DNA from 3 places in the Methylobacterium sp. JK268 genome. Region 3 is predicted to be linked to each of the others. Evidence: predicted binding sites of a transcription regulator. Region 3 holds the regulator's gene; each other region holds the start of a gene.

Evidence for each region. Region 3 encodes PhoB, which activates phosphate uptake and scavenging genes when phosphate is short. Its sites were predicted from a motif close to TGTCATNNANCTGTCAT; they were not measured.
Region 1: ACW9J6_RS17440 (UDP-2,3-diacylglucosamine diphosphatase) is a predicted target of PhoB. The motif match lies at 5,031-5,047, and genes of this name have one in related genera.
Region 2: ACW9J6_RS06065 (YdcH family protein) is a predicted target of PhoB. The motif match lies at 5,417-5,433, and genes of this name have one in related genera.

The regions. Positions count from the first base shown of each region.
Region 1 covers NZ_JBSVZN010000014.1:190,816-201,082, reverse strand. Annotated here, with positions in the region: gene ACW9J6_RS17465 (TadE/TadG family type IV pilus assembly protein) at 1-1,241, opposite strand, end outside; gene ACW9J6_RS17460 (helix-turn-helix domain-containing protein) at 1,527-2,147, opposite strand; gene thiD (bifunctional hydroxymethylpyrimidine kinase/phosphomethylpyrimidine kinase) at 2,266-3,069, opposite strand; gene thiE (thiamine phosphate synthase) at 3,066-3,767, opposite strand; gene ACW9J6_RS17445 (DMT family transporter) at 3,861-4,847, opposite strand; gene ACW9J6_RS17440 (UDP-2,3-diacylglucosamine diphosphatase) at 5,093-5,965, shown strand; gene ACW9J6_RS17435 (glycosyltransferase family 4 protein) at 5,962-7,056, shown strand; gene ACW9J6_RS17430 (MucR family transcriptional regulator) at 7,794-8,276, opposite strand; gene ACW9J6_RS17425 (DUF2147 domain-containing protein) at 8,696-9,307, opposite strand; gene ACW9J6_RS17420 (hypothetical protein) at 9,507-9,686, shown strand; gene ACW9J6_RS17415 (hypothetical protein) at 9,800-10,063, shown strand; gene ACW9J6_RS17410 (hypothetical protein) at 10,161-10,267, shown strand, end outside.
Region 2 covers NZ_JBSVZN010000004.1:98,120-108,386, reverse strand. Annotated here, with positions in the region: gene ACW9J6_RS06090 (methyl-accepting chemotaxis protein) at 1-1,379, shown strand, start outside; gene ACW9J6_RS06085 (tetratricopeptide repeat protein) at 2,053-2,934, opposite strand; gene ACW9J6_RS06080 (5-(carboxyamino)imidazole ribonucleotide synthase) at 3,155-4,273, opposite strand; gene purE (5-(carboxyamino)imidazole ribonucleotide mutase) at 4,284-4,781, opposite strand; gene ACW9J6_RS06070 (YdcH family protein) at 4,878-5,096, opposite strand; gene ACW9J6_RS06065 (YdcH family protein) at 5,448-5,633, shown strand; gene ACW9J6_RS06060 (tartrate dehydrogenase) at 7,087-8,163, shown strand; gene ACW9J6_RS06055 (winged helix-turn-helix transcriptional regulator) at 8,262-8,747, shown strand; gene ACW9J6_RS06050 (HlyD family secretion protein) at 8,760-9,920, shown strand; gene ACW9J6_RS06045 (DHA2 family efflux MFS transporter permease subunit) at 9,917-10,267, shown strand, end outside.
Region 3 covers NZ_JBSVZN010000001.1:269,022-279,288, reverse strand. Annotated here, with positions in the region: gene pstS (phosphate ABC transporter substrate-binding protein PstS) at 1-680, shown strand, start outside; gene pstC (phosphate ABC transporter permease subunit PstC) at 825-1,799, shown strand; gene pstA (phosphate ABC transporter permease PstA) at 1,816-2,733, shown strand; gene pstB (phosphate ABC transporter ATP-binding protein PstB) at 2,789-3,601, shown strand; gene phoU (phosphate signaling complex protein PhoU) at 3,631-4,353, shown strand; gene phoB (phosphate regulon transcriptional regulator PhoB) at 4,504-5,208, shown strand; gene ACW9J6_RS01185 (GcrA family cell cycle regulator) at 5,620-6,132, opposite strand; gene ACW9J6_RS01180 (cell envelope integrity EipB family protein) at 6,725-7,612, shown strand; gene ACW9J6_RS01175 (hypothetical protein) at 7,700-8,482, shown strand; gene ACW9J6_RS01170 (GNAT family N-acetyltransferase) at 8,479-9,042, shown strand; gene ACW9J6_RS01165 (DEAD/DEAH box helicase) at 9,283-10,267, shown strand, end outside.

The DNA of each region.
Region 1 (10,267 bases), on a different contig from region 3:
TTCAGGTAGATGCTCGGGCCGTCGAAGAACTCGACCTGGCGCGCCACGATGATCGTGTACGCGGAGCGGTCGGCCACCGGGTTGCCGGCGTCGACGATGAGCCGACCGGCCGGGAGGTAGATGGTCCCGAGCAGGTTGCGGGCGTTGTTGCTGATGATCCGGTACTGTCGCATCGGGGGCGAGCCGGGCGGCGGTGGCGGCGGCGGGGTGTACTTCTCGGTCGAGACCGCCGCGACCGGCGCGCTGACGCTGCGGTTCTCGAAGAACAGCAGCCCGGCCATGACGCCGTCCTTGGGCGCGGTCAGATCAATGCTGCTCTTCACGTCGAACAGCACGCCGCCCGCGTCGCCGGTGAAGTAGAAGCCGACGTTCTGCCCGCTGATCGAGGCGTTCTTGTCGACGGTGAGCGGACCGTCGTCGATGATGTAGATCCCCGCCGCGAAGGTGACCACCGCCCCGTTGGTGATCTTCAGACCCTTGCAGTAGATGCCCGGCGTCAGCAGCGCCGTCGGAGTTTTCGACCCGTCGATCACGGTCGGCGTCGTCGTCGTGCAGCTCGGGATCGCGGGGCCAGAGCGGCTCGCCAGGGGATCGGTCCGAACGGGGCAGCCGCTCTGCGTCACGCCGCGCACGCTCGCGCGGCCGATGGCGATGCCGCCGGCCGAGCAGACCAGCGCCGCGTCGACGCTCGCCCCGTTCTCGATATGCACGCCGCCCTTGTCGGTGGAGTTGCCGAACATCCCGCAGCTCGTCGCCGCCAGGGTGGCGTTCTTGTGCAGGTGCATACCGTCGGGGCGGCTGTCGTCCAGGGTGAGGAGGCAGATCCGGGTCGAGCCGGAGAGTTCCGCCGTCGCGCTCGCCCCGATCTCCATGCTGGGAAGCGTCAGCAGGCGGCCGAACAGGCTCTGCATGGTCTCGTTGATCGCGACCGTGACGGTGCTCCCCCCGCTCCCGATCGTCGCGGTGACCCGCGTCTGGGATGGGTCCGTGCCGTTGGCCGACTGGAAGGCGAGGCTCTTCGCCCGCGCCTCGACGTAGCGGTCCGACCCGGCGACCGTCAGCTCGCCCGCCGCGCCGAGGGCCGCCACGTCCACCGCCTTCTGCAGTTCGGCGCGCCGCTTGTGGATGCGGGCGTACTCGACCGCGGCCCCGCTCGCCGCCACGATCACCGGGAGGCTCAGGCTGAGGATCAGCGCGACGACCCCCGCCCGGTCCGAGAGAAATCGCCCGATCGTACGCATCCCGCACCGACTCTCATCCGCGCGTGGATCATTGTTGTCAGGGATTAAAAATCCGTATTCATCAACTGTATCTCGATCGCGCTCCACACTCTTTGAGCATTCTATCCGATCAAGATTACGCTCGACTGATCGTTACGAACCTTGCGGCGGATGACGGAAGAACCGCGCACCGCGGGAAGCACGGAGGCAAGTCTCGCGGAGACGCGCCGTGATCTCACGGTGCCGCTCGCGGCGATTGCTGCGGAAGGCGAGCGTCGACCGCGACGGCGTCGCGGCCGGCGGGCCCTACTCCATCACGGCGGCCTTCATGATCACCACCATCGTGGCGCGGGCCGGCCGGTCGCCGACGCAGCGCACCGTGTGCGGCCGGTCGCAGCGGTAGCGCAGGGTCTCGCCGGCCTTGGCGCGCTGGACGCTCCCGGCCACGTCGATCTCGAACTCGCCGTCGAGGACCGACAGGCACTCGACCGAGCCGCGCTGGTGGGCGTCCGAATCGAGTTCGCCCCCCGGCTCGGCGGTGAGGTCGTACCATTGCAGCCACTCGACCGTCTTGATCCAGCCGGTGATGGCGAGCCGCACCTTGCCGTCCTCCGACAGCAGGATCGGCGTGTCGGCCCGGGACGACTTCTCGATGAAGGGCTCCTCGTCGCCCGTGGCGAGCACGCGCTCGATCGAGACGTCGAGGGCCTGGCTGAGGCGCCAGATCGTGGCCAGGGTGGGATTTGTCTCGTTGCGCTCGATCTGGCTGATGATCGACTTCGCCACGCCCGACTGCTCGGCGAGTTCGGAGAGCGACAGGTTGTAGGCCTTGCGCAGGCGCTGGATCGTCTTGCCGAGCTGGCCCGACAGGACCTGCGCGCCCGTCATCAGGTCCCTCGTCCGCTCACGTCCCCGCTCCACACCCATCGGCCGCTCTCACCCCGCGACGTTCCGCATTCCGAACGTCCGTACGCTCCATCAAACGCAATCGACCCGGGAGGGCAAGGGGCTTGCGCCCGCGGGGCCATGTTTTCGGGCCGGCGCCTCACCACCACGCGTGGAAGTGGTGGACCGGCCCGTGGCCGTGCCCGATCGCCAGCCGGTCCGCCTCCGCCAGGGCCGCCGCCAGGTAGCCCTTGGCGGCCCGCGCCGCCTCCGTGAGGGGCACGCCGCGCGCGAGCCCGGCGGCGATCGCCGCGGACAGCGTGCAGCCCGTCCCGTGGGTGTTGCGGGTCGCAAGCCGCCGGCCGGCGAGCCGCAGGACGGCGTCGCCGGGTCCGACCAGGAGGTCGACGCTCTCCTCGCCGGCCCCGTGGCCGCCCTTCATCAGCACCGCCCCCGGGCCGAGGGCGAGGAGGCCCCGCCCCTGGGCCAGCATGCCGGCCTCGTCCTGCGCCACCGGCGCGTCGAGGAGGGCGGCGGCCTCGGGCAGGTTGGGCGTCAGCACCCGGGCGAGCGGGATCAGGTGCCGGCGCAGCGCCTCGACCGCCCCGGCGGCGAGCAGCGGGTCGCCGCTCGTCGCCACCATCACCGGGTCGAGGACCACCGGGAGGCCCGAGGCGTGGCGGCGCAGGCCCTCCGCCACGGCGGCGATCACCGGCTCTCGCGCCAGCATCCCGACCTTGACGGCGCCGACCGCGAGGTCGCCGAAGACGCTCGCGATCTGCTGCGCGACGAAGGCCTCCGGCACGTCGTGGATCGCCTGGACGCCGCGGGTGTTCTGGGCGGTGAGCGCGGTGACCACGCTCGCCCCGTAGACGCCGAGGGCCGAGAAGGTCTTGAGGTCGGCCTGGATGCCGGCGCCGCCGCCGGAATCCGACCCGGCGACCGTGACCGCGATCGGCGTCACGCCGCCCCCCGCGCCGCCAGGACCTCGTCGACCACGGCGCGCAGGTCGCGCGCCCGCGGCTCGACCTCCCCGGGCACGCCGAACAGGGCCGAGATCAGCGCGATCCCGTCCGCCCCGGCCCCGATCACCGCGGCGGCGTTGCCCCGGTCGATCCCGGCGATCGCGCCCAGCGGGAGTCCGGCCCGGGCGAGCCGGGCCCGGAACGCGATCCGCGCCAGCCCGTCGAGGCCGACCGGCGGGTCGGGGTTCTGCTTGCTCGCCGTGGCGAAGACCCCGCCGATGCAGGCGTAGTCCACCGGCATCCGGTAGAGTTCGTCCGCCTGCGCGGCCGTCTTGATGGTGAGGCCGATGATGGCCCCGGGGCCGAGCAGCCTGCGGGCCTCGGCCGGGTGCAGGTCCTCCTGGCCGAGATGCACGCCCTCCGCGCCCGCCGCCAGGGCGAGGTCGACCCGGTCGTTGACGAGGAGCGGGACTCCGGTGCCCGCGAGCGCCGCGCGGATCGCCCGGACGCGCTCCAGACTGTCGCGGATGCGGGCGATCTGCTTCTCGCGGTACTGGAGCAGGGTACAGCCGCCCGCCACCGCGGCCCGGGCCATGGCGGCGAGGTGCGCGCCGTCGCCGCCGCTCACCCCGACGTCGAGGATGCCGTAGAGGCGCAGGTCGACCCGGACCGGCGCGCGCGACTCCGCGGGATGCATCGGGACGCTCCTGGCCGGGAGATCCGGCCGGGTCGGGAGTATGCGGCGGCCGCCCCGGGCGTCAATCTTGGGCCGCGCGCGGCGCCCCGGCCGTCAGGCGATCCGGGCGCCCCCCGCCGCGGCGTCCCGGGCGCGCTCCTGGGCGAGGCGCCGCTCGCGCCACACGGTGTAGACGCCCGCCCCCGCCACGATCGCGCCGCCCAGCGCCACCGCCGCCTGCGGCAATTGCCCGAACACGAACCAGCCGATCAGCAGCGACCACAGCATCGTGGTGTACTCGAACGGGGCGACCAGGGAGGCGTCCCCGTGCCGGTAGCTCTCCGTGAGGAGGATCTGGCCGATGCCGCCCAGGATCCCGATCATCGCGAAGCCGCCGAATTCCGCGAGGCTCGGCAGGCGCCAGCCGAGGGCGAGGGTCGAGAGGCCGAGCAGCGAGGTGAAGAGGAAGAAGTAGAGGACGATCGCCCCGGTGCGCTCCGTCATCGTGAGGCGCCGGACCTGGATCGTCGCCGCCGCCGAGCAGACCGCGGACAGGCAGGCGAAGAGCGCGCCGATGGAGCCCGCCGTCCCGGCCCCGCCGAGGTCGAGATGGGGCGCCAGCATGATCAGCACCCCGAGGAAGCCCACCACCACGCCCGCCCAGCGATAGGCCTGGACGCGCTCGCGCAGCACAAGGGCCGCCAGGACCACCACGAGGAGCGGCGAGGCGTAGCCGATCGCCACCGAATCCGAGAGCGGCAGGAAGGACAGGGCCGCGAAGCTCGCGAACATGCCGCAGGCCCCGATGAGGCTGCGCAGGACGTGGCCGCGCAGGTTGTCGGTCCGCACCGCCGCCGCCACGCCGCCCTGCCAGGCGAGCCAGATCAGGAGCGGCAGGATGGCGAAGGAGGAGCGGAAGAACACGATCTCGCCGGTGGGGAACTGCCGGTCCGCGAGGCCCTTCACGCCCGCCGACATCAGCGTGAAGGTGAGGGCGGACAGGATCTTGAGACCGATCCCGAGATAGGGGCGGCCGGACTCGGCGGAACGCGCGGCGGCCCCGGCCAGGGGGCGCTCGGGCAGGACGACGGGGGCAGCCATGGGAAGAGTCGCAGGGAGGATAGGAGGAAGGTCCTTCTAGCCTCCTCCCGTACGGCCGAGCCAGCCGGATCGCCACTGTCCAGATCTGCGCTCCCCGCATGCGGTTCTTCATCAGACCGCAAGGAAGGCCGATTCCGGGCAATCCTGCGTTCCGCCCGCCTTAATCGGGTCGGGACCGGGCTTCGTCATCAAAGTGATACGCGAATGCGGTTTGGGTGCGCCCCATAGACCGAAAGGAGACGGACGTGGCTGACGACGCTGATGCGCTGCGCGTGCGCTCGCTCTTCCTGTCCGACCTCCATCTCGGCACGAAGGGCTGCCAAGCGGAGCTGTTGCTCGATTTCCTGCGCGAGGTCGATTCCGACGAGATCTATCTCGTCGGCGATATCGTGGACGGCTGGAAGCTGAAATCCGGCTGGTATTGGCCGCAGGCCCACAACGACGTCGTGCAGAAGCTGCTGCGCAAGGTGCGCAAGGGCTCCCGGCTGATCTACGTGCCCGGCAACCACGACGAATTCCTGCGCGACTTCCTGGACCTCCATTTCGGCGGCATCGAGGTCCACGACCAGATCCTGCACGAGGGGGCGGACGGCAAGCGCTACCTCGTGATCCATGGCGATCAGTTCGACCTCGTGGTGCGCCACGCCAAGTGGCTCGCGCTGCTGGGCGACGGAGCCTACACGGCGGCCCTGTTCGTCAACACGCACCTGAATTGGGTGCGGCGCCGCCTCGGCCTGACCTACTGGTCGCTCTCGGCCTGGGCCAAGCTGAAGGTCAAGAACGCCGTCAACTTCATCAGCCGCTTCGAGGAGCTGCTGGCCGCCGAGGCCAAGCGCGTCGGCGCGGACGGGGTGATCTGCGGCCACATCCACCACGCGGCCAACCGCGAGATCGACGGGCTGCGCTACCTCAATACCGGCGACTGGGTGGAGTCCTGCACGGCGATCGTCGAGCATTACGACGGCCGCATGGAGGTGATCCGCTTCGCCGAGATGCGCGCCGGGGTCGCCACGGGCCAGCCGGTGCTGCCGCGGCCGGACGCGGCCCCGGTCGAGCCCCTCCCCGCCCCGCGGCCCGCCCGCGAGCACACGGCCTCCGACACCCGGGCCGTCGCGTGAGACTGCTCATCGCGACGGATGCCTGGCATCCGCAGGTCAACGGCGTCGTCCGCTCCCTGGAGCAGATGGCGAAGGCGGCTCCGGGTCTCGGCGTGACGCCGATGATGATCACGCCGCAGCTCTTCCGCTCGGTACCGCTGCCGGGCTACCGCGAGATCCGGCTCTCGCTGGTCACGGCCCGCGGCATGGCGGCCCGCTGCCGCGAGATGGCGCCGACCCACGTGCACATCGCCACCGAGGGGCCGATCGGGCTCGCGGTGCGGCGCGTCTGCCTGTCGGAGCGGCGCCCCTTCACCACGAGCTACCACACGCGCTTCCCCGAATACCTCGCCGCCCGGCTGCCTGTGCCCCCGGCCCTGAGCTACGCGTGGCTGCGCCGGTTCCACAACGCCGCCAGCGGCACCATGGTGAGCACGCCGTCGCTGGAGCGCGAGCTCGCCGGCCGCGGCTTCCGTACCCTCCTGCGCTGGACCCGGGGCGTGGACACGGAGCTGTTCCGCCCCCGCGACGAGCCCGAGCCGGAGGCCCTGCGCGGCCTGCCCCGTCCGCTCTTCCTCTTCGTGGGGCGGCTCGCGGTGGAGAAGAACGTGTCGGCCTTCCTGTCCCTGGATCTTCCCGGGACCAAGGTCCTGGTCGGCGACGGCCCGGATCGGGCGCGCCTGGAAGCGCAGCACCCGGAGGCGCGGTTTCTCGGCACGCTCACGGGCGAGTCGCTGGCGCGGATCTATTCCGCGTCGGACGTGTTCGTGTTCCCGAGTCTCACCGACACGTTCGGGATCGTCCTCCTGGAGGCCCTGGCGAGCGGCCTGCCGATCGCCGCCTATCCGGTGACCGGCCCCCTGGACGTGGTCGGCGGAACGGATGTCGGCGTCCTGGATCACGACCTGCGGGAAGCGGCGCTCGCCGCGCTGGCGATCCCGCGGGGCCGCTGCCGGGACGAGGCGCTCCGCTACACTTGGGCGGAGAGCGCCCGCCAGTTCTTCGGCAACATCGAGGCCGCGCACGCCAAGGGCCCGGCCGATCTGCGCTCCGACACCCGCCCGAGCGCGGCGGCCGTGTTCGGGGCGGCTCCCGGCACCCGCGAGGGTTAGAGAGACAGGGCATCACGGGGCGCGCCGTCACGCTCGCCGTCGTGCGGCCCACCGAGGGGCCCCAGCACCGCCGCGCGCCCTCGCAGTGGACGCCCGCTCTGAAGGCCGCGGCGCGGGCCATCCCGGAAACAGCGCCGCGTCGTGGCGCCGAGGATGGGGGCGGATCCCGCCGCATTGGGGGCCGATCCGCAAGCATGCCCTGACCACCTGACCGACAGTGCGGGACAAATTCTCAGCCGTACGTCCTAGATACGCATCCGATTGAATACGGAAGCAAGACCGAAACACCGAGCACAATATTCCATCAATGGCAACAAATCCACCTCCTCATGCTGAGGTGCGAGCGGAGCGAGCCTCTGGCGGGCCGCAGGCCCGCACGCACCCCAGAGCATCTCGTCCAAGGCGCCTTTTCTCTTGGATGAACGTTCTGGGTGCTTCGAGACCTCTGCGCGGTACCTCAGCATGAGGAGTGTCGCGCACTCCAGGCGGGTTCATTTGATGAGCAGGCTATCGAGATGTGTGCACACGGTAGCCCGTGCGGGAGAGAGTAGGGTCCGAGACCGGCCCGTCATGAAGCGAAGATGGTCGTGCTGGCAGCGGGACACGTCAGAATACGTGCTGAACCACCTGGACCCTCACGCGGGATCTCCGATCCCCTACCCCTCTCCCGCACGGGAGAGGGATTGCCGCGCCACGACCTGCGGGCCGGACGGCACCGCCTCGCGGGAGCGTTCGATTCAGACGTTCTTGCGCGGACGGCCGCGCTTGCGGGGCGCCTCGGGATTGGGTGCGGGCGGTCGCGCGGCGGCGCGGTCGCGGCGGAGCTGGCCGAGGCCGAGGGTCTTGGCGAGTTCGGAGCGCTGGGCCGCGTAGGTCGCCGCCACCATCGGGTAGTCCGGCGGCAGGCCCCACTTCTCCCGGTACTGCTCGGGCGTCAGGCCCCGCCCCGACAGGTGTCGCTTCAGCGACTTGTAGGGTTTGCCGTCCTCCAGCGAGATGATCGCGTCCGGCGTCACCGTTTTCCGGATCGGGATGGGAGGAACCGGCTTCTCCGGCTTCGGCGGCGGCGGTGCCACGATCGTCGTCAGCGAGGCGTGCACCGCCTCGATCAGCCCGGGAAGATCCGCGAGCGGGACCGAGTTGTTCGCCACATAGGCCGACACGATGTCGGCGGAGAGGTTGATCAGCTCCGACTGCTCCGGAGCGCCATCCCTGCTCATGCACTTGCCCTCGGTGAAAACTTGTTTCCACCTGCGAGAAAATCACCTGATCGTCAATGGATCATCGAAATCAAGTTTGGGACTTGGGTCGTTCGCGAGCGAGGGTTTCACGCAACCATTGCGCACCAATTGGATACGATGCAGCAGCGGCGGCGAGACGGCGGAGCCGTCGGCGCCGGCGCGCCCGCCACCGCCGCGCGGCCGCGCTCGGCCCCGGAGGTCCGGCAGCGAGCGGCTAAAACCTCACGCTCGCGGGGGCTTGGCTGGGCGGCATGGCCGCCGGCACCGCGCGGCCGGCGCGGGCGGGCCGGGCGCGGGGCGACCAGCGTGGCTTCAACTTCCGGTCGAACCGGCGGCGGTGACGGGGCCGCTCGCCGGCCGGCCCGCGCCCATACGCCCCTGTGGACGACGCTGCGCGATCAGGGTTTCGCCGCCTCGTCCTTGTGGGTGGCGGCCGCTCCCTCCTTGTGGGCCGCGGGGGCTGCGGGGGCCGCCGCCTTCGGGGCGGCTGGCTTGGGGGTCCATTCCGGATCAGGGCGCGGACCGCCCGGACCGTTGGTCGGCCCGGTCAGCTGGCCCGCCAGCGTGTCGGTCGTCAGCTTCCAGGTCTGCGACCCGCACAGGAAGCCCAGCAGGCAGCCGCGCACGCTGAGTTCACCCGGCGCATCGACCCAGATCGACACGTCGTACGACTTGCCGTCCTCCGAATTGTAGATCTGTCCCTCGAAGTGGTCGTCGGCGTTCGGCTTCAGGCCCATGATGAGCTGATGCCCGAGCGACGGACGGTTGCGCTTCTTGGGATCGCTGTTCTTGAAGTCGACGCGCGGCTGGCCCTGGTCGTTCAGCGGCGTCTTCAGCCAGACCACGTAGCCGCAGATGCGGTCGTTGCGGGTCAGGCACTTCTCGATGCGGATGCGGGCCCTGCCGTCCTCGGTGAGCCAGACGCCGGTCGGATCCTTCGGCGCGGCCAGGACGGCCGTCGGGACGAGAAGGCCGAGGGCGGCAAGGCCCCGGGTCAAGGGCATCATCATACAGGTGTCCTCCGGTGCGGCCGTGCGCGGAAGTACGACGCGTCCGGCGCCGCCGCAACCCGGCGCGGCCGCGCCGCCCGGCCACGCTGTCGCATGGCCGGATGTCACATGGCTGGATGTCACATGGCTCCGGTGGCGGATCGCGCGATAGAGCGGCAGCGTCGGACCGTCGTTGTCGCCGCTCGCTTCAAGGCTTCGCATGATCCCGGTCGAGATCCTGGTGATGACCTTCGGGGCGGTCGGCGCGATCGTGATCGTGGTCGCGGCGCGGCCGGGCCGCCCTCCCCTGCGCTGGCCGCGCAATCCGGTTCTGCCGGACGCCGCGGGTCCGCAGGCCCGCGCCGCGATCCGTTCGGGCAACGCCCTGCCGCCGCGCTGACGCGGCGCCGTCCCGGGCGGCTGCCGCATGACAGGATGGCAATCCGCCCGCCACGTCCACAACAGCTCGGCCGCTCCATGATTCGCCCACTCGCGACGCATGGAGTGCCGCCGATGTCACCGATGGACCGCCCGGCCGAGCTGATGATCTGGCACGCGGAACGCGCCGCCCCCTCGGCCGAGGCCCGCATCTATCCCACGCTGAGGCAGGCCCTCCTCGCCGCCGCGGATTGCGCGGAGGACCCGGACGCGCTGCCCTGGATCGTCACCGAGGACGGCGAGATCCTGAGCCCGCACTGGATCGACCACCACCTCGCCGCGGTGCGCAGGCCGCCCGGCGGCTCCCGCCTGCGGACATGGCTGACGCATTGGGTCTGAGGCGGCCGGCGCGGCGGGCCTGGGGTCGGCGCGAAATCGCGGGAGCGCGACGATAGGGGGCTCTCCCGTTCGGCACCCGCCGTGATAAAGTCTCCGCATGTCTAGCCTGCGCAAGTCCGCACCACCGCATCGCGACCCCGTTGCGACGACTTACGGATACGGGATCCTGCGCGGGCGGCTTCCGCGGGCGGGGAACGACAACCG
Region 2 (10,267 bases), on a different contig from region 3:
CCTACCGGGAGGGGCGGCCCGCCCTCGACGGGGCGATCGAGCGCCTGAGAGGCCTCGTCGGGAGCGACGCGCAGACCGCGCGCCTGCTCGCCGATGCCGTGGCGGCGGCCCGTGCCTGGCAGACCGGCATCGGCGAGGAGGCGGTGCGGCGCGCGGCCGATCCCGCCACGCGCCCCGAGGCCGTCCGCATCGAGGCCGACGGATCCGGCAAGGAGCTGTTCGACACCTTCCGCGACAGGCTCGCCGCCATCGAGGGGCTGCAGGAGCAGATCCGGGCGACGCAGAACGATCGCCTGGCGCTGGCGCAGCGCAACGCGACCCTCGCGCTCTGGGGCGGCACGCTGCTGACGCTGCTGATCTGCCTCGCGATCGGCATCGCCATCAACCGAATCATCGTGCGTCCGATCGGGGGCGTGGTGCGGTTCGTCGAGCGCGTCGGGACCGGCGACCTGACGGGCCGCGTCGCGACGGCCGGCCGCAACGAGGTCGGCCGCCTCGGCACCACCCTCAACGCCATGGTGGCGGGGCTCGCCGATCTCGCCCGGACGAACCGCTCCGCGACGAACAACCTGAACGCCGCCGCCGCGGAGATCCGCGCCTCCGCCCAGCAGCAGGCCGCGAGCGTCGAGGAGCAGTTCGCCGCCGTCCAGGAGACTGCCGCCACCGTCGACGAGATCGCCCATTCGGGCGTGCAGATCACGAAGCGCGCGCAGGAGGTGATCGCCACCGCCCAGGCCACCGCCCAGACCGCCCGGGCCGGGCTGCAGGCGGCGGCCGACACCGCCGAGGCCATGGACGGGATCCGCGAGCAGGGCGAGGCGGTGGCCGGCAACATCGTGTCCTTAAGCGAGAAGACCCAGGCCATCGGCGAGATCATCGCCACCGTGAACGACATCTCGGAGCGCACGCATCTGCTCGCGCTCAACGCCGCGATCGAGGCCGCGGCGGCAGGGGAGGCGGGGCGCAGCTTCGCGGTGGTGGCCGCCGAGATGAAAGGGCTCGCCGACCAGGCCAAGGAGGCGACCGGGCAGGTGCGCGCGCTGCTCGGCGAGATCCAGAGGGGCGTGAACACCTCGGTGATGCTGACCGAGGAGGCGGTCAAGCGGGCGGGCGCCGGCAAGGAGCGCACGGACGCGACGGTGCGCACCATCGAGGAGATGGCGGCGCGGGCGGAGGAGGGCGCGCAGACCTTCCAGCAGATCGTGGCCTCGACGAACCAGCAGCAGCTCGGTATCGAGCAGGTGATGGGGGCGCTGCAGAACATCCGGCAGGCCAGCCAGCAGACCGCCGCCGGTACCCGGCAGGTCGAGATGGCCGCCGCGAACCTATCTGAACTGGCGCGCGAGCTGCTGGCGTTGGCGGATCGCTACCAGGTCTGACGGTGGGTCGCGCCGCTGCAGCGTGGTCCCGGGGCGTGGTGGAGCTGAACGAGACCGGGAGCGCCCGGCCCGTCAACCCTCACCCTTCGGGCTCGCGGTGTCCCCGGCAGGGAGGACGCAGCCCACTGCCCGCACATCGCTGCCGTATGCACGCAGCGATCGAGAAACTTTTACGAGACAATCGTTTATTCAAAGGCATAGCGCGGTGAGTCCGGCGCGGGGAACCCCTCTCCCGTGCGGGCTTGCGGATTCACATTTCGGGTCGTGCGCATGCCCTCTCCCCGCGTGCGGGGAGAGGGTCGAGCCCCCCATGTTGGGGGCGAGACGAGGCGGCAGCCGAGGGTGAGAGGGCGCGTCAGGACAGAGCACACCCGGAACCGCCCCCTCACCCTCGCCCTTCGGGCTCGCTCTGCCGACAACAAGGTCGGCAGAGCCCTCTCCCCGCACGCGGGGAGAGGAGAAACCCGCGCCTCATCCGGCAAAGTGTGAATGGGTAAGCCCGCACGGGAGAGGGGATCCCGCGATCCGCCTTCGATCACCTGTAATCTGCTGCGGTTGAACGCTTTTCTGGTTCCACGCAAGATCTTTGCGCACGGGTGCCGCACGCGGGGAGAGGAGGAACCCGCGCATCATCCGGCGACGTGTGACCGTGCCTGCGCAGAGGGAGGATTCTCTAGCGGAACAGCGTCGCCATTCCGCCCTGAACCCGCCCGAGCCCCTGGCGGGCAACCGGGTTGTTCGGATCGATGGCCGAGGCGCGCTGGAAGCTCTCGATGGCCTCCTGGCGGCGGCCCGACTTCTCGTAGGCGACGCCCCGGTAGGCCCAGGAATCCGCGTCCTTGTTGTTCACGTTCAGGGCCGCGTTGAAGTCCTCGATCGCCTTGTCGTACTGGTTCGTGGCGATCAGGCTCTGGCCGCGGGCGGCGTAGGGGGCCGCCACGAAGGGGTTGCGGTCGATGGCGGAATCGAAGTCGCCGATGGCCGCCCGGTGCTGGCCCTGCGCCTGCCGCACCAGGCCGCGGGCATGGTAGGCCTCCGCCGATTCCGGCGTTAGGCGGATCGCCTGGCTGAGGTCCGCATAGGCGGCCTCGTAATTGCCCTGCGCCCGCTGCAGGTTGGCGCGGCCGATGAAGGCGGCGCTGTAGTTCGGATCGGCCTGGATCGCCTTGGAGAAGTCCTGCAGGGCCGCGTCGTTGCGGCCGGACTGGCGGTAGGCGAGCGCCCGGTTGCAGTAGGCGGAGGCCGAGTTCGGATCGAGCTGGATCGCCTTCGTGAAATCCGCGATCGCGTCGCCGTAATTGCCCGCCCGGGCGTAGGCGGCCCCGCGGGTGTTGTAGGCGGCCGGATCGTTCGGGTTGCGCTGAACCACGTCGCTCAGCGACGCGATGTTCACGTCGGCGGCACCGCTCTTGTCCGTCTCCAGCACGGCGAACTGCTTCGTCGCCGTCGCGCGGCCGACAGTGTCGCAGCCGGCGAGCAGCAGCGCCGCGAGCGCACTCGCCCCGAGCAGCACGGCGGCCGGCTTGGTCCGGCGCGGCACGATCACTGGCTTCATCACCCCATCCCCCAACGGCGGCGTCGCCGGCCGCGCGTCCCGTCCACATCATCGGGTGCCGCGGAGCGCCGGCCCGCCGCACCGGTCGAGGGACCGTCACGGATCGGGATGAACGTCGCCTTAAGCATCCACCTCGCTCCCGTTCACAGGGCCGATGTGGCGAAGGTGTGGCTGCCCGACGGTCAGGCCGCCGGTGGTCGCGGTCTGTGGCGGCGGATCCTCACGCCGGGGGCAGCAGGCGGGTGACGTGCCCCATCTTGCGGCCGGGCCGGGCCCGGCCCTTGCCGTAGAGGTGGAGATGGGCCCCGGCCTCCGCGAGGATCGCCCGCCAGGCATGGGCTTCCTCGCCGACGAGGTTACGCATCTCGATTCGCGCCTGACCGGTCCGGTCGACGGACCCGAGCGGCCAGCCGCAGATCGCCCGCAGGTGCTGGGCGAATTGCGAGGTCAGCGCCCCCTCGATGGTCCAGTGCCCGGAATTATGAACGCGCGGGGCGATCTCGTTCACGATCACGCGGCTGGCGCCGTCCGGCTCCCGGACCAGGAACATCTCGACGGCGAGCACCCCGACATATTGCAGGGCGTCGGCGATCCGGCGCGTCACGGCGAGCGCCTCCTCGCGGCTGCGCGCATCCATGCCGGGCGCCGGCACCCGGGTGAAGGCGAGGATGTGGTCCCGGTGCTCGTTCCCACAGGGATCGAAGGCCGAGAAGGCGCCGTCCGCGCTCCGGGCGGCGACGACCGAGACCTCGCTCTCGAAGGGGACGAAGCCTTCGAGGATGCAGGGCTGGTGGCCGAGGGAGGCCATCACCTCCTCCGCATCGACGGGAAGGTCGGGACGCAGCATGCGCTGGCCCTTGCCGTCGTAGCCGAAACGGCGGGTCTTGATCACCGCCGGCAGCCCCAAATCCTGGAGGGCGGCCCGCAGCCCCGCCGCGTCGTCCACGGCGCGGAACGGCGCGGTCGCGATCCCGAGCCCGGCCACGAAGCTCTTCTCGGAGAGCCGGTCCTGCGTGGTGGCGAGCGCGTCGGCGCTCGGGTGCAGCGGCTTGGCCGCCGAGAGGATCTCGGCCGTGCGGCGCGGGATGTTCTCGAACTCGTAGGTGATCACGTCGACCGAGGCCGCGAAGCGCGCGAGCGCCGCCTCGTCGTCGTAGGCCGCGACGGTGTGGGTGCCGGCGACCGCGAAGGCCGGGCTGTCCGCGTCGGGCGCGTAGACATGGGTCCTCAACCCGTAGGGCGCGGCCGCCAGGGCGATCATTCGGCCGAGCTGGCCGCCGCCGAGGATGCCGATCGTGGCGCCGGGGGCGAGGGGAGGACGCGGGGGGGCTGACGTCATGGTCCGGCGATCACGGGGCGGAGGAATCGGGACGCTCGGCGACGGCCTCGCTCTGGCGGGCGCGCCACGCGTCGAGCCGTGCGGCGAGGTCCGGGTCGGTGCCGGCCAGGATCGCGGCCGCCAGGAGGGCGGCGTTCACCGCCCCCGCGCGTCCGATCGCCAACGTGCCGACCGGGATGCCGGCCGGCATCTGCACGATCGACAGCAGGCTGTCCTGGCCCGACAGCGCCTTCGATTCCACGGGCACGCCGAGCACCGGGAGCGGGGTCAGCGCCGCGACCATGCCGGGCAGATGCGCGGCGCCGCCGGCGCCCGCGATCACCACCCGGAATCCGGCCGCCCGCGCCCCCTTGGCGAAGGCGACCATCCGGTCGGGGGTGCGGTGGGCGGAGACGATGCGCGCGTCGTAGGCGATGCCGAGCGCGTCGAGGGTCTCGGCCGCGTGCCGCATCGTGGCCCAGTCGGACTGGCTGCCCATGATGACCGCGACCGCGGGCGATGCCGTCATGCTCGTGACGCTTTCCTGATCGCTGCGCGCCGTGGGACCGGCGCCCGATCCGCTCGCACTAGCGGCCCGGGACGCGGGCCGCAACCGGGCGATGGTTCAGGCGATGATGTCCGGGGTGAGCTGGTCTTCCAGGAAGGTGATGCGGTCGCGCAGGGTGAGCTTGCGCTTCTTGAGCCGCTGGATCTGCAGCCGGTCTCCCCCCGCGAGCTGCATCAGCGCCTCGATCGCGTCGTCGAGATCACGATGTTCCTCGCGCAAGCGCGCCAGCTCCGCCTCGTACTCGGCCGCCGATTCCGCACTCAACTCGAACGCCATCTCGTCCATCCCGACGACCTGCCCCAAGAATGCGCCAGCCGGCCGATTCCAGCAAGGCGCAGGTTGCCAGGACGGCGCGCCGACGCTGCGGCGCGACATCGCCGTCTCTCGCAGCGGAAGCTAGGGTGATCTGGGGAGGGGAACGCCGCCGCGGCGTCGAATTAACGTCGACCGCGCGACTACCGTTGTTCCTCCGTCCCCCATGCCGGTCCCGGCAGGCGGGATATAGAGCATTTGTCGCGATTCGGTCGTGCCATCGTCATCGTGCGCCGCAGCGAAGAATGCCTTCGACAGCCGCATCGGCCTGTGGCAAGCTCAGTGTGTCGCAACCATGACAGGAGGAATCGGCCGATGTCGCTTCAGACGCATCTGTCCGAGCTCGAGCGCAAGCACGAAGCGCTCGAGCGCGAAATCCAGGAAGCGATCTCCCACCCCTCGACGGACGACCTGCGTCTCGTCGAACTCAAGCGACGCAAGCTGCACCTCAAGGACGAGATCAACCGCCTGCGCACGAGCTCCACGCGGGTCGTCCACTAGACGTCCAGGCCGCCGGTCATCGGGCGGCGCCGTTCGGGAGGCATGGCGTGCCCCCGGCCGACCCGTAAGGGGCGGACCGGAGCGGCGAGGGGAGCCAGAGCCACCTCCGACCGGACGACGATCGGCTCGCGATCCCGGCGGGCATTCTTCGCAACAACCTGTTCGTAGCGCGGCGCCGCGCCGCCCCGTTTCCGCGGGGTGGTTCCCGCCGCGTCGCCCCACCGTGCGCCGGGCCGGCCGCCATCGCCGGCACGGCGTCTCTCCGATCGCCGCGCGGCCTTCCCCGGAGGGCGGGCCGTGCGTGCCACCGGGGCCGCGCCGCGCGCCCCGACGCGAGGGCGGCCGACGGTTGCCCTCGCACCCGCGGGCGTGGCCGAGCCGGATCGGTTCGTGATCGGCCTCTCCGGCCCTGGCGGACGGATAACTGGTCTGAATTGCGGGAAAGACAGTTGATCATCGGTGTTGGCGCTTCGGGACTGTCGGGGATCCACTCTCCCGACGCGCCAGCGTGTTCACGCTTTGCCTATCCGCATGAAAAAGCTCTTCTTTCGCAGTTGCTTGAACGCAACCGAGGAGACCCGCCGGATCCCCTGTCCCGTGCGGGCTAGCGGATTTACGGAACGCGAAAAATAAAAGTAGGTCAGATACTTGCGTCGACACACGATGGTTCCCGGATGTGGCGTGGGGAACCCCTCTCCCGTGCGGGAGAGGGGCAGGGGTGAGGGTCCAGGTGGTTCAGCAAGAATTCTGACCTGTCCCGCTGCCAGCACGACCGTCTTCGCGTGATGACGGCACGGTCCGGGACCCTCACCCCTACCCCTCTCCCGCACGGGAGAGGGGATCCCGCGGGTCTCCTCGGTTCAGTTCAAGCGATTGCGAAAGAAAGGCTTTTTCATGCCGATGGGCGAAGTGTGAACACGCTGGCCCGCACGGGAGAGGGGTCCCCGCGCCAAACCCGGGAACCTCGTGTGTCGAGATAAGTATCTGATCTGTTTGTATTTTTCGCATTCTGTGAATCCGTCAGCCCGATGCGTCGGGGGGCCGGATCAAGGGGACTGACGACCGGCCTCGTCGGGATCACGCCGCGACTGCCGCGGATCGTGACGGCCCTCGGCCACACGGCCGTCGCGGTCAGCGTCATGAGCGCCACCCCGGTTCTCCTCGCCGTCGCCGGCGGGATGGCGGCGCGCTCGCTCTCCCGGCAGTTGCCGACCGTCTTCCGGTCGGGCACGAAGGCCGCGGCGACCATCGCGATCGGCGATCTCGGGGGGCTTCAGGGGTCCCTCGCGGATCGGCTGGCCCCGCGGCGTCACCGGCAGCATGACCCTCGGCCTGATGCTCGCGTCCGCGACGCTCACCGTATCGGCCGGCTTCCCACTCTCGCTCCGGCGGACCACCCGGTCCGCCGCCTCGCGCTCTCCGTCCGCCGACCGTTGCCACGAGGAATGCCGCCATGAAGCAGTACCGCATCGCCGCGATCCCAGGGGACGGCATCGGCCAGGAGGTGATCGCCGCCGGCATCGAGGTGCTGGACGCCCTCGCCGAGCGCGACGGCGGCTTCGGCCTCGCCTTCGACCATTTCGACTGGGGCTCCGACTACTACAAGCGGCACGGCGCCATGATGCCCGAGGACGGGCGCGAGCGGATCAAGGACCACGACGCGATCTATTTCGGCGCTGTCGGCGCGCCGGACGTGCCGGACCACATCACGCTCTGGGGCCTGCGCCTCGCGATCTGCCAGCCCTTCGACCAATACGCCAACGTGCGCCCGACCCGGATCCTGCCGGGCATCACCAGCCCCCTGCGCCACGTCACAGGCCCGGAGCTCGACTGGGTGATCGTGCGCGAGAATTCCGAGGGCGAGTACGCGGGCGTCGGCGGGAGGGTGCATCGCGGCCATCCCGAGGAGGTCGCCACCGACGTCTCGATGATGACCCGGGCGGGCGTCGACCGGATCATCCGCTACGCTTTCCGGCTCGCCCAGTCGCGTCCGCGCAAGCTCCTCACCGTGGTGACGAAGTCGAACGCGCAGCGCCACGCCATGGTGATGTGGGACGAGATCGCCGCCGCGGTGGCGAGGGACTTCGCGGACGTGACCTGGGACAAGATGCTGGTCGACGCCATGACCATGCGCATGGTGATGAAGCCCGCTTCCCTCGACACGATCGTGGCGACGAACCTGCACGCGGACATCCTCTCCGACCTCGCCGCGGCGCTGGCCGGCTCGCTCGGCATCGCGCCGACCGCCAACATCAACCCGGAGCGGCGCTTCCCGTCGATGTTCGAGCCGATCCACGGCTCGGCCTTCGACATCACCGGCAAGGGCATCGCCAACCCGATCGGCACCTTCTGGACCGCCGTGCAGATGCTGGAGCATCTCGGCGAGGCGGCGGCGGCCGGCCGCCTGATGCGGGCGATCGAGCGCGTCACCGCCGATCCGCGCCTGCACACGCCGGATCTCGGCGGCACCGCCACGACCCGGCAGGTCACCGACGCCGTCGTGGCGGCGATCCGGGGCGACAACGCGTGATCTGACCGCTCCCCGAGACGCGGCCCGGTCCCCGGCCGGGCCGCGTTTCTCGGCCCGGTCACTTGCATGATGATAGTGACTGCGCTATCTGATGCGTCATGCAACGCGCATCCTTCGGCCACATGCAGTGCCCCATCGCCCGCAGCCTCGAGCGGGTCGGCGAGTGGTGGAGCATTCTGATCCTGCGGGACGCCTTCTACGGCCACACCCGCTTCGAGCAGTTCCAGGCGAGCCTCGGCATCGCCCCCAACATGCTGACCCGGCGCCTGAAGGCGCTGGTCGAGGCGGGGCTGCTGGAGCGGCGGCTCTACCAGGAGCGTCCGCCCCGCCACGAATACGTGCTGACCGAGAAGGGCCGCGACTTCCGGCCGGTGCTCTGGACCCTGCTCGCCTGGGGCAACCGGCACCTCGCGCCGGAGGGCGTTAGCGTCGCCCTGGTCGAGCCGGAGACCGGCGCCCCGGTCGATCCCGTCGTGGTCGACCGGCATACCGGCCGGCCCCTCGCGGACGGCGTCCGGGTCGTGGCGGGCCCGGCCGCCGACGCCAAGCTCCGCCGCCGCTTCGGCGACGGCATCGGCCTCTAGGAGGGAACAGCCATGAGCGGCACCGCGACGGTCGGGACATTCACGGCGGGGGAGGCGGTGCAGGCGAAGGCCGCGGGACGGCGCGGCTGGAAGCGGCGGCTCGTTCCTCTCGCCATCCTGGCCGCCCTGACCGGAGCGGGGCTCTACGGCCGCTCCTGGTGGGAGACCGGGCGGTTCCTGGAGAGCACCGACGACGCCTATGTGGGCGGCGACGTCACGGTCATCGCCAGCAAGGTGCCGGGCTTCGTCGCCGCGGTGCTGGTGGCGGACAACCAGCGGGTGCGGGCTGGAGACCTGATCCTGCGGATCGACGACCGCGACTATCGGGCGGCCCTCTCCCGGGCCGAGGCCTCGGTGGCCGGCCAGGACGCCGCGCTCGCGAATCTGGAGGCTACCCGCGCCCTGCAGCAGGCGGTGATCGGGCAGGCGAGGGCCGACCTCGCCGCCGCGCAGGCCGAGGCGGCGCGCACCGCCTTCGACTTCACCCGCTACCGCCAGCTCTCGGCGGCCCAGTACGCCTCCGAGCAGCGCTTCCAGCAGGCCGAGGCCGACCACAAGAAGGCGGACGCCGCCGTCGAGAAGGCGCGCGCCACCCTCGACGCCGCCGAGCGCCGGATCGCCGTCATCGACACGCAGGCGCGCCAAGCCCAGGCGGCGCGGGAGCAGGCGGTCGCCGAGCGCGACATCGCCCGGCTCAACCTCGGCTACACGGAGCTGCGCGCGCCCGTCGACGGGGTCATCGGCAACCGCAGCGCCCGGACCGGGTCCTACGCGACGGCGGGCGCGAGCCTCGTCTCGCTGGTCCCGAGCGACGGGCTCTGGGTCGACGCGAACTTCAAGGAGAGCCAGCTCGCCCGGATGCGGCCCGGCCAGTCCGTGTCGGTCGTCGCCGACGTGCGGCCGGACGAGACCTTCGCGGGCCACGTCGAGAGCCTCGCCCCGGCCACCGGCGCGCAGTTCAGCATCCTGCCGGCGGAGAACGCCACCGGCAACTTCACCAAGATCGTCCAGCGGGTGCCCGTGCGCATCCGCCTCGACGGGGAGGGCGCGCGCCTCGGCAAGCTGCGGCCCGGCCTCTCGGTCACCGCCACCGTCGACCGGCGCGGCGGGACGGAGCCGGAGGAGGAGCGCTCGGGCGCGCCGCGGATCGTGGTCGGGGAGGCGGCCCGGTGAGCGCCGCCCTCGCCCTGCGGCCGGGCCATGCCGCCGCGGGCGAGCGCGCGGCGCCGCGCCAGCTCACGGAGGGCCAGAAGATCTTCGCCTTCGCGGTGATGTGCGTCGGCTTCTTCATCGCCCTCCTCGACATCCAGATCGTCTCGGCCTCGCTCAAGGATATCGGCGGCGGGCTCTCGGCCAGCCCCGACGAGGTCGCCTGGGTGCAGACGAGCTATCTCATCGCCGAGATCATCGTGATCCCGCTCTCGGGCTTCCTCGCCCGGGTGATGTCGACCCGCTGGCTGTTCTGCGTCTCGGCCGCGGGCTTCACGCTCACCAGCCTGCTCTGCGGCTGGGCCTGGGAC
Region 3 (10,267 bases):
TGCTGGCCGAGATCTACGCCGGCAATATCAAGAAGTGGTCCGATCCCAAGATCGCCAAGCTGAACGAGAGCGTGAAGCTCCCCGACGCGGTGATCACCCCGGTCTACCGCTCGGACGCCTCCGGCACGACGAACATCTTCACCACCTACCTGTCGGACGTCTCGGCCGACTGGAAGAAGGAGTTCGGCGCCTCGACCACGATCAGCTGGCCGGCCGGCCAGGGCGGCAAGGGCAACGAGGGCGTCACCGCCGTCGTCAAGCAGGTGCCGAACGCGATCGGCTACGTCGAGTACGCCTACGCCAAGCAGAACAAGCTGCCGGTGGCGCTGCTCCAGAACAAGGCCGGCAAGTTCCCCGAGCCGGGCGACGAGGCCTTCCAGGCCGCCGCCGCCAATGCCGACTGGAAGTCCGCCCCGGGCTTCGGCATCTCGCTGACCAACCAGGCCGGCGAGAAGGCGTGGCCGATCACCGCCGCGACCTTCATCCTGGTGCCCAAGCAGCCGGCCGACGCGGCCCGCGCCGCCGACGTGCTCAAGTTCTTCGACTGGGCCTACAAGAACGGCGCCAAGATGGCGAGCGACCTCGACTACGTGCCGCTGCCCACCAACGTGGTCGGCCTGATCCACGACGAGTGGAAGAAGGTCACCGGCAAGGACGGCAAGCCGGTCCTCGGCCTGTAAGGGCGGTCTTCACGGCCCGCACCGAACGCGGATCCCCCTCCCATTGCGGGAGGGGGATTCTCCGCGTCACGACCGACCCGCCGGCCGGGACTCGCCACGCCCGGCGCCACGCGCTACAGGCGGCTCACTCAAGGGAACCACCGGATGGTCGCGTTGTCCGAATCCGCCGCTCTCGCCACTGCCCCGAAGGCCGCGCGCTCCGCGCCGAGCCCGGTGGCGGACCGCCTGTTCTACGCCGCCTCCCTGGGTTCGGCGCTGCTGGTCCTCCTCGTGCTTGCCGGCATCCTGGCGTCCATCGTCTACGGCGGCTGGCCGGCCTTCCAGACCTTCGGCCCCGGCTTCATCACGTCGAGCGCCTGGAACGTGGGGCGCGAGGAGTACGGGGCGCTCGTCGCCATCATCGGGACCCTGGTCTCGGCCTTCCTGGCGCTGCTGATCGGGGTGCCGATCTCGCTCGGGATCGCGATCTACCTCACCCAGCTCTGCCCCGGCTGGGCGCGCCGGCCGGTCGCCATGACGATCGAGCTCCTCGCCTCGGTGCCGAGCATCATCTACGGGATGTGGGGCCTGTTCGTCTTCGCGCCGCTCTTCGCGCGCTTCGTGCAGGTGCCGGTGTCGAACCTCGTCGAGGGGCTGCCCGTGGTCGGCACGCTCCTCTACGCCCAGGTGCCGTCCGGCGTCGGCGTGCTGACCGCCGGGATCATCCTGGCGATCATGATCGTGCCCTTCGTGGCCTCGATCACCCGGGACATGCTCGACCAGATCCCGACCGTGCTGCGCGAGAGCGCCTACGGCATCGGCTGCACCACCTGGGAGGTGGTGCGCCACGTCCTGCTGCCGCAGGCGTCGGTGTCGATCATCGGCGCGATCATGCTGGGCCTCGGGCGGGCGCTGGGGGAGACCATGGCGGTCACCTTCGTGATCGGCAACGCCAACCGCCTGTCGGCCTCGGTCTTCGATCCCGGCTCGACCATCGCGTCGCGCATCGCCAACGAGTTCAACGAGGCGGACGGCATGCAGCTCCACGCGCTGCTGGCGCTCGGCTGCATCCTGTTCATCGTCACCTTCATCGTTCTGATCATCGCCCGGCTGCTGGTGCGCCGGGTGAAGGTCGCCTGATCGCCGGAGCCGATCCATGGACGCCCGCACCCTCGCTCCGGCCGGCCCTTCTCCCACGACGCCCGCCCTCCAGGCCCCCCAGGCCTGGGGCCGCGTCCGGGCCGGCCGCCGCACGGCCGACCGGCTGCTCATCGTGCTCTGCACCGCCGCCACCGCGCTCGGGGCGGTCGTGCTCGGCTCGATCCTGATCATGCTGATCATCGAGGGCATCCGCGGCTTCTCGCCGGCCCTCTTCACCCAGGTCACGCCCGGTCCCGGCTCCGAGGGCGGCGGCATCGCCAACGCGATCCTCGGCAGCCTGATCATGACGGTGATCGGAATCGTGGTGGCGACGCCGGTCGGGGTGCTCGCCGGCACCTACCTCGCCGAGTACGGGCGAACCTCCAAGCTCGCGGACGCGATCCGCTTCCTCAACGACATCCTGCTGTCGGCGCCCTCGATCCTGATCGGCCTGTTCGTCTACACGGTCATGGTCCGCCCCATGGGCGGCTACTCGGGGTGGGCCGGCGGCGTGTCGCTGGCGATCATCGCCACCCCGGTCATCGTGCGCACCACCGAGGACATGCTGCGCCTCGTGCCGAGCCCCCTGCGCGAGGCGGGGGCGGCCCTCGGCGCCCCGCCCTCGATCGTCATCCGCGCGGTGACCTGGAGGGCCGCGCAGGCCGGCATCGTCACCGGCATCCTGCTGGCGCTGGCCCGCATCGCGGGCGAGACCGCGCCGCTCCTCTTCACCGCCCTCAACAACAATTCCTGGTTCAGCCCGAACCTGATGGGCGGCGTCGCCAACCTGCCGGTCATGATCTACCAGTTCGCCCTGTCCCCCTACGAGAACTGGCGGCAGCTCGCCTGGGCGGGCGCGCTCCTGATCACCGTCACCATCCTGGCCCTGTCGATCGCCGCTCGCATCTTCCTGCGCGGCGGCAAGAGCCGCTGACGCCGATGCCCGCGTCGATGAGGCCGACCCCGTTCCGATCCTCCGGAGAATCCCGATGAGCGCCTCCGCCACCGCCGCACCGGTCGTCAAGTCGGGCTCGGCCGACGAGACCGCGCCCGTCCGGCTCGCCGTCAAGAACCTGAACTTCTACTACAACACCTTCCAGGGGCTGAAGAACGTCAACCTCAACTTCCACGACCGGCAGGTGACGGCGCTGATCGGCCCGTCGGGCTGCGGGAAGTCCACGCTTTTGCGCACCTTCAACCGCATCTACTCGCTCTATCCGGAGCAGCGGGCGGAGGGCGAGATCCTGCTCGACGGGCGCAACATCCTCGACCCGTCGATCGACCTCAACGAGCTGCGCGCCCGGGTCGGCATGGTGTTCCAGAAGCCGACCCCCTTCCCGATGTCGATCTACGACAACATCGCCTTCGGCATCCGCCTCTACGAGCGGCTCGGCAAGGCCGACCTCGACGTGCGCGTCGAGGAGGCCCTGCGCAAGGCCGCCCTGTGGGACGAGGTGAAGGACAAGCTCAAGCAATCCGGCATGGGCCTGTCGGGCGGCCAGCAGCAGCGCCTCTGCATCGCCCGCACGGTGGCGCAGCGCCCGGAGGTGATCCTGTTCGACGAGCCGACCTCGGCCCTCGACCCGATCTCGACCGGCCGCATCGAGGAGCTGCTGGAGCAGCTCCGCGGCGAGTTCACCATCGCTATCGTCACCCACAACATGCAGCAGGCGGCCCGCATCTCGCAGTTCACCGCCTTCATGTATCTCGGCGAGCTCATCGAGTTCGGGCCGACCAACCGGTTGTTCATGAACCCGACCAAGCGGCAGACGCAGGATTACATCACCGGCCGGTTCGGCTGAGCGAAACCATATCGAGCGGGGAAAGCGCCATGCCGGACCACATCGTCAGTTCCTACGACGCGGACCTGCAGAACCTGCGCCGCAGCATCGCCGAGATGGGCGGCATCGCCGAGAAGATGATGGCGGATTCCGCCACCGCGCTGGTGCGGCGCGACTCGACCCTCGCCCAGGCGGTGATCGCGGCGGATTCCCGCCTCGACACGCTCCAGCGCGAGATCGAGGAGCGGGCGATCCTGCTCATCGCCAAGCGCCAGCCGATGGCGATCGACCTGCGCGAGACCATCTCGGCGATCCGCGTCTCGGGCGACCTGGAGCGGATCGGCGACCTCGCCAAGAACATCGCCAAGCGGGTGGTGGCGATCAGCGACCAGCCCCAGCCGCAGAAGGTCGTGGTCGGCGTCCAGCACATGAGCGACCTCGTGCAGGAGCAGCTCAAGGACGTGCTCGACGCCTACGCGACGCAGGACACCGCCGCGGCCCTCGACGTCTGGGCCCGCGACGGCGGCATCGACGCCCTCTACACCTCGCTGTTCCGCGAACTCCTGACCTACATGATGGAGGATCCGCGCAACATCAGCTTCTGCACGCACTTGCTGTTCTGCGCGAAGAACGTCGAGCGGATCGGCGACCACACCACGAACATCGCCGAGACGATCCACTACCTCGTCACCGGCGAGACCCTGCCCACCGACCGGCCGAAGAACGACCGGTCGAGCTTCGCCACGGTCGCCCCGCCGGCGCCGGAGGCCTGATACCACCGGTCATTTTTAATGACCGGTGGTTCCGTTCTCGAATTTTCGTCAAGCCTCTGGCTTGGCATCGAAAATTCGAGATGGTCAACGGCCCGATGCGTCAGCATCCTGGGCCGTTGGTATGACATCGTCGGGAGTGCAGCGTCCTTGATGAGCACCAGGATCCTGATCGTCGAGGATGAGGAGCCGTTGACACTGCTCCTCCGCTACAACCTCGAGGCGGAGGGCTTCACGGTCGACGCGGTCGCGCGCGGCGACGAGGCCGACATCCGGCTGCGCGAGCATGTGCCGGACCTCGTCCTCCTCGACTGGATGGTCCCGGGCCTGTCCGGGATCGAACTCTGCCGCCGCATCCGGGCGCGGCGGGAGACCGAGCGCCTGCCGATCATCATGCTGACGGCGCGGGGGGAGGAGGGCGACCGGGTGCGCGGGCTCGCCACCGGCGCCGACGACTACATCGTCAAGCCCTTCTCGGTGCCGGAGCTGCTCGCGCGGGTGCGGGCGCTGCTGCGCCGCGCCAAGCCGGCCCACGTGGCGCATCTGCTCGTCGCGGGCGACATCGAGCTGGACCGGGTCAGCCACCGGGTCCGCCGCGAGGGCCGCGAGCTGCATCTCGGCCCGACCGAGTTCAAGCTGCTCGAATTCCTGATGCAGAGCCCCGGCCGGGTCTTCTCCCGCGAGCAGCTCCTCGACGGCGTCTGGGGCCACGACGTCTATATCGACGAGCGCACGGTGGACGTGCATATCGGCCGCCTGCGCAAGGCCATCAACCGGCCGCGCCGGCCCGACCCGATCCGGACCGTCCGGGGCTCCGGCTACTCCTTCGACGAGATGTTCGCCAGCGGCGCCATCTAGGTGGAGCGCACGCGCGAGGCGGTGTCGTTGCTGAAGCACCCGGCTTCCGGAACCGTGGCGCGTCGAGCAGGCGATGGGTGCGCAGCGCTCCGCGACGGGTTCATCAGCGGAACGCTCCTGGAGCGCACGACACGCCTCATGCTGAGGTGCGATGTGTCTTCCCTATTCGTTCCGCTGATGAGCCTATCACGGAACATTGTACACGCGATAATCTGCTTGTGAGAGAATTCTGCACGGGCATCGACGCACTCGCATCAATTGCTCAATATCTTCGCCGCCGATCACACCCCGCGTTCATGCGCGAGGGACGGCGAAGCCGGTGAGGAACCGATGCCAACGGCCCGGCATGGGCTCGCCTCGCCCCGCGCGTGCGGAGTCGCGCGGGCAGCGCTCGGCCATGGCCCGCGCCGGTCAGCGGAAGGCCACGACCCGGCGGTCGCTGCGCTTGCGCTCGGCGGCGGGCTGGTAGGCGATGCGCGCGTGATGCGTGCAGTAGGGCAGGCCGGTGATGGACCGCGCGCCGCAGAAGCGGAAATCCGGGGAGGCCGGGTCGCCCATGGGCCAGCGGCACATGAATTCCCGCAGCTCCATGATCGTCACCCGCTCCGAGACCGGCAGCGCCACCTCGACCGGGGCCGGCGGCTCCGCGCGGATCAGGGCGAGCGGCGCGGGCGCGGGCGCCACGATCGTCGGGAGGGTGGCGGGGCGCTCCTCGTCGCCGGGGGCGCGGCTCCGGGGCGCCGGCGCCCCGTTCGTCTTCGTCACGCGCCCGGCGAGGCCGAGACGATGCACCTTGCCGATCACCGCGTTGCGCGACACGCCGCCGATCTCGGCCGCGATCTGACTCGCGCTGCGCCCCTCGCCCCAGAGCCGCTTCAGGAGCTCGACCCGTTCCTTCGTCCAGCTCGGGCCCGCATCCACCATCGCCGCCTCCGACATCCCCCATCCACCAGCCGCAACGACGCACGCGACCGCCCGCGATCGGCCAAGCGACCGCCCGTCCCGTGCCTCGAATCCTGCTGATGATCGCCGCTTCGTGACAGCGCTTGCGACGGGGGTGAACCTACAGGAGCCGCCGTTCTTCGCGCAAGAGTCCCCGGCTCGGCACCGGCCCTTTTCCCGGCGCGCGGCGGAGGGCGCCGGCCGCTCGCGGCACCGTCGCGCAGCGCGATGCGGGCGGCGGGGCGGGAGGAAGACGGCGGCGGAAAAACGCGGCTGAACAAGGCGTTAATGCGTCGTCCCGCGGGTGCAGTGCGGCCGGTGCGGCGCGTTCGGGACGGGCCGGGCGATCGGATCTGAGTCGCGCGGTAGGCCTGCCGGAGGCGCCGGACCGGCGCGGGCGGGCGAGGAGAGTGGCATCCGCGCCACGCTTCGGCGGACCGGGATCCGCCGCCCGCCGCGCCGCGGCCGACGCGACGGCGCATGCTCCACGTTGCCCGCGTGCCGGCCTGCACCTATGGTTTCGCTCCGGCGCCCCGCGCGCCCGACAGGATTGTCGCGCACTATGGGACCCTTCATGCGGACATCTCTCGCGGCCCTCCTGCCGGCCCTCGTCCTGGCCCCCGCCGGTCTCGCCGCGGAACCGGTCGGCGGGATCCACCTGGCGCCGCACCGTGCCGTCTACGACCTCACCCTGCTGCGCAGCGAAGGGGCGCGCTCGGTCGACAGCGCCCGCGGGCGCATCGTCTTCGACTTCGCGGGCGATGCCTGCCACGGCTGGACGCTCCAGTACCGGCAGGTGACCGTGCTGGAGAGCGCCGAGAGCGGCACCCGCACCTCGGACCTGCGCAACAACACCTTCGAGAGCGGCGACGGGACGGCCTTCCGCTTCCGCACGCAGACGGACCTGAACGGCAGCGCGCAGCCCCCCGTCGACGGGGACGCGAAGCGCGACGCCGCGGGGCTCGCGGTCGCCATCAAGGAGCCCCAGCGCGCGCGGATCGCCGTGCCCGGGGAGGTGCTGTTTCCCGCCTCGCACATGCGCCGCCTGATCGAGGCGGCGGAGGCCGGCGAGCACACGGTCTCGGTCAAGGTCTTCGACGGGTCGGATGACGGCCGCAAGGTCTACGACACGCTCGCGGTGATCGGCCCCCGCCGCACCGGACCGGCCGCCGTCGAGGCGAAGCCGGAAGGATCGGCGGACCCGGTGGACGGCAAGGCGGCGGGCCCGCCGGCGGAGGCGCCCCTGCAGGCGGGCGGCATGGCGACGATGCCGCGCTGGCCCGTGACCCTGAGCTACTTCTCCAGCGGCGAAGGGGAGCGCACGCCGATCTACGTGCTCTCCTTCGACCTCTACGAGAACGGCGTCAGCGGCGCGCTGCGGCTCAATTACGGCGATTTCACCCTGAGGGGCGACCTGTCGCGGATCGACCTCGGGGCGCAGAGCACGACGTGCACGCCCTGACCGGGCGCCGCGGCCGTGCTTTCCTCTTCCTCTGCGGAAGAAGCCGCCGAATGCCGGCGGAGCCGCGCACCTCCGCCGGGGTCACCGATGCCGCAGCCCGCCGAGCCGCTCGCGCTCTGCACCGATGACGATCTCGGCTACCAGCGCGGCCGGACGCGCTTCCTCCCCGGCGCGGGCTTCGCCTTCGACGAATCCTATCGCCTCGCCCACCTGCCCCTGGTCGCCCCCGAGCACCCGCTGGCGATCCCCGCGCGGCCGGGCACCTTCTACGATCGAGGCCGGCACCCGACCGTGACCTCGCTCGTCCTGCCGGTGCCGGTGGAGGATCTGCTGGCCTCGCCGGCCTATCGGGATCTCGACGCCGCCCTGCGGGCGGCGCCGTTCGCCCGCAAGATCGCCTGGATGGTGGCGGAGCGCCGCCGCCCCCGCCTCCATGCCACGCTCTGCGGCGGCCTCGCGGTCGGGGAGGCGCCCTTCGCCCTCGACCCGGCGCAGCGGGCAGCCCTGGCGGAGATCGGGCCGATCACCGTCGAGCTGCGCGGCCTGTTCTCGGGCAATCTCAATCTCGGCCGCCTCTACCTGCGGGCCTATCCGGAGAGCCGCGGCGGCGAGAACGTGGTGCGGATCCTGCAGCGCCGGCTCGGACGGAAGGAGTCCGACCTGTACGTCGTCGGCCTGCACAATCTCATCGAGGAGCTCGATCCGGACGAGGCCGCGGGCCTCGACGCGCTGATCGCCGCGTGGTGGGAGCGGCCGATCCTGCGGTTCCGGGCGGATCGCCTCTGGCTGCTGCGCGCCCGTGACGACCTCGTGCTGGATGGGGAGATCGGCGCCGTGGTGCCTCTCGCCTCGAGAGGGGGTGGGGCATGAGCGCGACCGGCGCGCCGGACCACTTCGCGCCGATCATCACCGAGCGGCTACGCCTGCGCTGCCCGCGGGCGGACGATGCGGAGGCCGTGTCGCGGATGCTGACGCCCGCAATCAGCCGCTGGCTGGCCTCGTGGCCGGTCCCGTTCACCCCCGCGATGGCAGCGGAGCGGATCGCAGCGGCGCGCCGGGCGGTCGCCGAGAACCGCGCCCTGATCTGCGCCATCGACGGGCGGGCCGATGGGATCCTGATCGGCTGGATCGGCGTCGTGCGGGAAGCGCAGGGCTGCGGCACGCTGGGCTACTGGCTCGGCGAGGCGCATCACGGGCGGGGCGTCATGCGCGAGGCTGCGCCCGCCCTGGTCGCGGCGGCATTCGCGCGGCTCGACCTCGCCGTGATCGAGGCGTCGGCCAACCCGGAGAACGCGGCCTCCCTCGGGGTGATGCGCGCCTGCGGGATGTGGCCGGCAGGGACGCGGGTGATCCACGCGCCGGCCCGCGGCCGCGACGAGGCGTGCCTCGTCTACCGGATCGCCTCGCCGACCGACCCCGCCGCGGATTGACTTCGCACCCGCACAACGCCATATCGGTGCTGCAGCGTCAGCGGCCGTACGGCCTGCGTGAGGAGGCTGCGTGACGGATTGGCCCGCTCCCATGCGCGGCAGGCCCGGCCTCCTCTTCAATCGCTTGACCCCTCCGGGCCGCTCCATCACGCGGGCAGCCCACCCCGAGAACCGGATCGCGATTGCAGTGCCACGCGCACCCTCACGGGCGATCCCGCTGCTCCCGAAAGTTCCACTCCCTTGACCCAATTCACTGATTTCGGCCTCGCGGCGCCGATCCTGAAGGCGCTCGCCGAAACCGGCTACGTCACGCCGACCCCGATCCAGGCCCAGGCCGTCCCGCTGGCCATGACCGGCCGCGACCTTTGCGGCATCGCCCAGACCGGCACCGGCAAGACCGCCGCCTTCGCCCTGCCGATCCTGCACCGCCTCGCCAGCGAGAGCCCGCAGCGCCGCGCGCCGCGCCGGGGCTGCCGCGTCCTGGTGCTCTCGCCCACCCGCGAGCTCGCCAGCCAGATCGCCGACAGCTTCCGCGACTACGGCAAGCACCTGCCCTTCTCGACCACCGTCGTGTTCGGCGGCGTCACCATCGGCCGCCAGGAGCGGGCGCTGGCGAACGGGATCGACATCCTGGTGGCGACGCCGGGCCGGCTCCTCGACCTGATCGACCGCCGCTCGCTGACCCTCGATTCCGTCGAGTACCTCGTCCTCGACGAGGCCGACCAGATGCTCGACCTCGGCTTCATCCACGCGCTCAAGCGCATCGTGACCCTGCTGCCGAAGGCCCGTCAGAGCCTGTTCTTCTCGGCCACCATGCCGAAGAACATCGCGGGCCTCGCCGCGCAGTACCTGCGCGACCCGGCCCAGGTCGCCGTGACGCCGGTCGCCACCACGGCCGAGCGCGTCGACCAGCGCGTCATCCACGTCGCGACGGGCGCCAAGCAGGCGCTGCTCGCCACCATCCTGCGCGACGAGTCGATCGACCGCGTGCTGGTCTTCACCCGCACCAAGCACGGCGCCGACCGCGTGGTGCGCGGGCTGGAGAAGTCCGGCATCGGCTCGGCGGCGATCCACGGCAACAAGTCCCAGCCGCAGCGCGAGCGGGCGCTCGCCGCCTTCCGGGCCGGGACCTGCCGGGTCCTCGTCGCCACCGACATCGCGGCCCGCGGCATCGACGTCGAGGGCGTCAGCCACGTGGTGAACTTCGACCTGCCGAACGTGCCGG